DNA from 2 places in the Bacillus sp. JJ1122 genome. Region 1 is predicted to be linked to the other one. Evidence: riboswitches for the same ligand, from Rfam matches in the RefSeq annotation. Region 1 holds a riboswitch; the other holds the start of a gene.

What was found. A riboswitch is a leader RNA that binds a small molecule or an ion and turns the genes downstream of it on or off. The one in region 1 is predicted to bind cyclic di-GMP.
Region 2: linked by a shared signal. The riboswitch ahead of V7201_RS03435 (LPXTG cell wall anchor domain-containing protein) and the one ahead of V7201_RS10130 (HNH endonuclease) in region 1 are both predicted to bind cyclic di-GMP.

The regions. Positions count from the first base shown of each region.
Region 1 is NZ_JBALQL010000016.1:47,630-50,844, forward strand. It holds gene V7201_RS10120 (hypothetical protein) at 1-79, shown strand, start outside; gene V7201_RS10125 (zinc metalloprotease HtpX) at 350-1,204, opposite strand; cyclic di-GMP riboswitch class I at 1,488-1,578, shown strand; gene V7201_RS10130 (HNH endonuclease) at 1,645-2,499, shown strand; gene V7201_RS10135 (hypothetical protein) at 2,538-3,215, shown strand, end outside.
Region 2 is NZ_JBALQL010000005.1:15,251-18,465, reverse strand. It holds gene V7201_RS03435 (LPXTG cell wall anchor domain-containing protein) at 12-1,502, opposite strand; cyclic di-GMP riboswitch class I at 1,658-1,750, opposite strand; gene V7201_RS03430 (iron-containing alcohol dehydrogenase) at 1,998-3,161, opposite strand.

The DNA of each region.
Region 1 (3,215 bases):
CTCGATACGCTGGAACATAAGGTATGTCATTATTATGCTTATTATCATTCCTTTGTATTTGGAAATGGTAGGATTGTAAGTGGAACATGGGGACGGTTCTCGTGTTCCGGTTTGAAACGCAAGAAGTGGAGTATGGGGACGATTTTCGTGTCTCATTCAATAAATGAATAGCAGATAGCAATTTAAAAAAAGCCAGGTTCCTCCAATGAAATATTGTGAGAACCTGGCTTTGTTGTTTCATTATTTTTTGATCAGTAAATAACCAAATTAGTAAAAATCCTATTTTTCTAGGCATTTACGTTCCAAATCGAACAAGAGAACCGTCCTTATATTCTATCTATATTCTAATTCAACTTACTGCCTTCTCTTCATGCTGCTGAAGTTTGCCGATTCTCATATCTGGATCTGGGTGTGTTGAAACAAGATTCGCCCATAGACCTTTTAATTCAGAATTATCCATTTCATCAAACTTATCTAAGACTCTTATCAGTGAATCTCTATATCCTAATTGATGAGCAAAGTAATCTGCTTCATATTCATTTTTTCTTACGGAATTCATAACAAGTAAAGTTCCGAATTTTGTCCATAACCACATCATAGCAACTAATATGACATCAACAAAGAAAGTAATGACTAGGGTGCCAAAGCTTCTATTTATTATACTCATCATGATTCCAGCGATATAAAAGAAGAATCGATAAATCACAAACATGCCGGTTACAATCATATTACCTACAGAAACAATGAGAATTAAATCAGTATCCTTATTAGATAAGTGACCAAATTCATGAGCCAAGGTTGCTTTAATCTCTTCATCACTGAAAGATAAAAGTCCTTTTGTAAGACAGATTGTTTTTCTGCCTGTAGCAAAAGCATTCGCGTTGTTATCCTTACTAATGAATAACTTCACATTACCGGAGATTGAAGGATCTAATTTCTTTGCTTGAGCATATACCTCATTAAAAAGAGGGAGTAATCTTTCAATATGCTCTTGTCTCGATAATGGCTTACAACCTTGTTGAACTCTTAACAGCCACTCTCCAAATGGAGAAAGGGCAAGCGTCAAAGATATGGCATACATAAGCAAACCAATCCACAGCTCATTAAACAAACTTATTACCAGCAAGGTATTCAATATAAGATAAATAATAATTCCTATATTGCCCTTTCTAAACAACCTTCGCGCAAAATCGACAATGTACACTTTTCATTCCTCCTAAATTAGTATTCACTCGCCTTATGTGCTACTAATTTACCATTTGCTGAAAAAGAATATTGTCGAATTATGTAATTTTTTTAGAAAAAATAGGAATTTAGATACAGATGGCTGTTCTGACGTTTCATTAAGAGTGAATAATGAGATACAAAAGGACGGTTTACTGCGTTATGGCATCACATCAGTCCTAACAAGAAATCGTTGAATTTTTCCTTTACATCCAGTTCCAAAGACCTATATACTTAATATGTAAATAATTCCAAATCAAATACTATGAAAAAGGCAAACTTCTCGAAAGGGGAGGACGCAAAGCCGTGAGTCTAAGGCATGCTGAGGTATGCTATGATCGTCAGGTCTCCATAGAATAGAGATTCTCTTACTATGGCTTTTTGTCATAGTTTTTTTATTATCCGGGAGGGAATCATGGCATGAGCTTTCTTAAGACGTTTGGTAAATATGCAGGGAAAACCGCTGGGATTGTGGTTGGAGGACCCATCCAGGTTATTGGGGAGTTAACCGGATCAGATGTGATCGAGGATATCGGAAAAGGAGTAAGAAAAGCCTCGGAGTTCGCTGGAACTACAGTTGGACAAGCTGCTGATGGAGCTGTTGGGACGGTTGCGGGAATCATCAATGACAATCCCGCGCAGCGTGATCAGGGCTTGAATGATATCGGAAGTGCTGTCGGAAGGACTGCGAAGGGGGTCTACCAAACTGCTAAACACACGGTCCATAATGGCGGTGAAGTCATTGGCGGTTTTATCGATGGAGATCATGACCGTGTTAAAAAAGGAGCCATATCCATCGCTAAAACGGTTGCCATAGGAGCATTGGCTGTAGGAGTTGTCGATATTATAGATGGAGTCGATATTGCTGATGCGGAGGAGACAGGTTCCGATTTATCAGGTGACGATATACCATTCGAGACCAAAACGATTGAACTTCCTAATGGTGAAAACGTTACGGATTCCTTCCCGGTTTTCGATAGTGAATATGAAGTGGATATAGAGGAAGACATGTATCTGAGAAGCGATTATATCCATTTTACATATGCAAACTATGAGTTATATGAGGATATTCAAGGAGATCCGGAATTAGCTGAAGAGCTAGGCTTGAACGAAGCTGACATTGAAGCTTTGTCCAATGGAGATAATCCAGAAGGATACACTTGGCATCACAATGAAGAGCCAGGCGTCCTGCAGTTAGTTGACCGGGAAACCCATGCAAGCGTGGGACATACTGGAGGCCGTGAACTTTGGGGTGGCGGGAGTGAGTATAGATAAGTTAGAAAAAGCAAAATTGAGCCAAAAGGGGCAGTGTGATGGGTTTCTTTAGGAATGTTTTCGAAGTAGGTAAAATCTTCGCCGATTCAGGAAAAGAATTAGGGCAGATCCTAAGTGATGGAAGAAAAGAGTTTACCGAATTGATGACGGACGGCTTTAAAGAAATGGTGATTAAAGGCAACAACGATTATAAAACATCTTATGAAAAAAATAGTGAAGCAGGAGAGATCCTGTATGAGGCCCGAAGGAAGTATGATGCGTTGTTTGATGATGTCCACACGGAAATACTTTGTGTTGAAACGTTGATTGACGATCATTATGTCTATAAAAAGAAATTGTATGAAGAGATTAAAAGTCAATACGAAGCAACGGTGGAGAAATATATAACAGACTATCATTTAAGAAGGAAGGATTTTTATTCTTCACATACTGAGGATAGCAATCCCTTCATGCCTGCAGCCGCTGCGGTGATCGGTACATTGGGTGTAGGACTTGTCGGAGGGATTATTGGCATGGATTTAATCCAGCAAAGAACACGTGTGAAACAGGCAGATGCCTATTTGCAGGAAGCGAAGAAAATTAAGGCGAAGCTGGAATTAGAGGGTGGAAGACTAAGAGTATTGAAAACGAACTTGGCCTTTGTTGAACAAAACATCTATGAAGAACGTTCGCTGATTGAGCGCTTATATCGCCCTCTTAAAGAAAAAATGAAGCAT
Region 2 (3,215 bases), on a different contig from region 1:
TTTTTTCACAATTAATTCTTCAATGGATTCTTGACCCTTAACATAACTCCTCCTGCTGCAATCAAGAAGCCAAGGATATAGTAAGGCATCCGGCTGTTTTCACCCGTTTGCGGAAGAACATCTCCGCCAACCCAGCCTTGTGAACCTGTCGATCCTCCAGGTGTATTTCCTGAGCCGGAGTTCTTCACAGGAACTGGCGATGCGCCTTCATTTATTTCTTCACCGACGATCTCTCCCTGCATGTTCCAATTTACGTTAAGAGTTAGAACCTGATCTTCCAGGTGAACCATTTCATCAGATAATTGGGTTAAGGGGATGACCTTTGTTTGCCCATTGCTCGTTAATTCGATTCCTTTCAGCATATCCATTTTCGCTTCTTCTGTTAAATGGATTGTCCAAACATGATTCACAAGCTTAAACTCAATACGTTTCCCATTCATCATTATTACTGCAGCACTGTCGATTTTGCCCTTGCTGTCATCCATCATTAAGCTTAATGTCTTGAATGTGTTTTTCAGAGGCAAATCACATTTTTCCATCCAGTAGTTGATCGTTCCTTCTGCCTCGACTCCTATCTTAAGGTCGCTTACAGGCACAACGAGCTCACCGCCGCTGGTAAAAACAATTTTGAACGCAGTGATGTCTTCCTTTACAAATTCTCCTGAATCCAGCAATTTGAAGAGTGGTGATTTACCTGGATGGGTCATTTCCTTCCACTCGCCTTTAAGCTCTACAAATACTGTTGCTGCTGGGCTTATACAGTCCTTTACATGCAGATGAATTTGAGTGCTTTTATTTGCCTCTTTATCAGGTGCTGTCTCTCCATGATCGTGCAGGTCACAATTTTCTAGCCAATAGTTGATTGTCCCTTCTGCCTCGACACCCACTTTAGTTTCACTAACTGGAACAACTAACTCTTCTCCACCTTCAAAAACAAGCTTAAAGGCCGTTACATCATCTTTAACAAATTCTCCGCCATCCAGCAATTTGAAGAGTGGTGAGCTTCCTGGATTGGTCATTTCCTTCCATTCGCCTTTAAGTTCAACAAAAACACTTACAGTTGGGTTTACACAATCCTTCAGATGCAAGTGGATTTGCGTACTTTTATTTGTATTGACCAATTTTTCCGATACCGTTTCCACTTTCGTTTTTGTATCTTTCTCATTTGTTGCCATTTCAACAGTTTTATCATTTTCATCCTTCGTTTCAGCTGTTTCTTTATGATTAGCTTGCTGAACCTGTGCAGCTTCTTTTTTCACAGCTGAACTTCCTTCAGTATTAGTATTCGAGTTTGCTGCATTTTCATTTTTAGCCTTTGGTTTTTCCGCTTTTTTTTGAGCTTGATTGCTCTTATTTTGGGAATCAACCTGGGATGATTGTTTGCCGTTTTTTACAGCCTGACTTTCAGTGCTGCCAGCTGCAAATGCCCCTGTTACAGGCAGGCTGATGAATAACAAAAGCATCAATGATAATAAAATGGAAACATGTTTTATAGCTTTCAACTGTTTTATCCCCTTTTCATAATTATTTCTTATTAATAAATGCATCAAAAAAATAGATTGAATATTCAGTTATTAAATTAGAAATTTCGCCTCTCTTTCGATAAAATTCTGCGATTTTTTTGACAAAAAAAGCCACCAGGACGAATTTCTTAATCCATGGCGGCTGGACGATCATAGCTGCCTAATATGGCGGCCTTAGACTCCTGGCTTTGCGTCCCAGCTTTTCAACTGGTTTGCTATTAGCATGGGCGGTGAAGATTGTTTATGTAAAATATCCCTTCAGCTCCATTGTCTTACATTTAGAGAATTACCACAGTTAACCAGCTCATTAAACATTTAGACCTATAAATATTATTGGTAATTTTTTCTTATGTTTCATTTTTCAACCGAGAACAGGGAGGATTTAAGTGTTTAAAGTGCTTTTAAAGATGCTTCGATATGAGTATTTTCCTAGGCAAATAAAAAAGGACCCGGTTTTCCGGGTCCTTTTAACTTTTACAAAGATTTGCGATAAATTTCAACCACATCTTCGTGGGTCAATTTTGTGAAATTGCCAAATTCTCCATTTACCATTGCTTTATCTGCCATAACTTCGATCTTGCTGTCATCGATCTCATAATCTGCAAGTCGGGATGGTGCTCCGATACTTGACCAGAATTCACGCAGCTTTTCGATTCCTTCAAGCCCAGCCTCTTCGTCTGTCTTGCCTTCAGGATCCACGTTGAATACCCTGACAGCCATTTTCTTGAAGCGTTCTGGTTTTACCCTTAGATTGTGTTTCATCCAATTCGGGAACAGGATCGCAAGTCCTCCTCCATGCGGAATGTCATAAACCGCTGAAACGGCATGTTCGATGTTATGTGTAGCCCAGTCTCCGCGGTAACCCATTGATAGCATACCATTTAGTGCCATTGTGCCTGCATATAAAATAGTTGCGCGATGCTCATAGTTTTCAAGATCTGCCAGAAGCTTTGGCGCTGTTTCCATTACAGTCAGCAGCAAGGATTCACACATGCGATCCTGGAACTCAGTGTTCTCAGTCAAGTGGAAATAATGTTCGAACACATGAGACATCATATCGACGATTCCGTAGATAGTTTGGTCTTTGGGTACTGTAAATGTATTCACAGGATCCAGAATGGAGAACCTTGGGAACGTCACTGGGCTGCCCCAGCCGTATTTTTCATTCGTTTCCCAATTCGTGATAACCGAACCTGCATTCATTTCAGAGCCTGTTGCAGCAAGAGTCAACACTGTACCGAATGGAAGTGCTTCGGATGCGAACGCCTTCTTTGTCACAAGGTCCCATGCATCGCCATCATATTTGGCACCGGCAGCGATTGCTTTAGTACAGTCAATAACACTTCCGCCGCCTACCGCAAGCAGGAATTCAATTCCTTCTTCCTTGCAGATTTGAACGCCCTTACGGACAGTTGATATACGTGGATTAGGCTCAACGCCGGAAAGCTCAAATACCTCTGCGTCAATTTCTTTTAAAAGTTTTAGGACCGAATCATAAAGTCCATTTCTCTTTATGCTTCCGCCGCCATATACAAGAAGAACTTTTTTGCCATATTGAGGCACTTCATTCTTCAATTCCTCAAGTTGGCCTTTGCCAAAAATTAATTTAGTTGGATTATAAAATGTGAAATTATCCATTTGAATCACCTTCCTTATCGCCCATTATGTTCTTTTTTTAAAAGCAATGCAAAA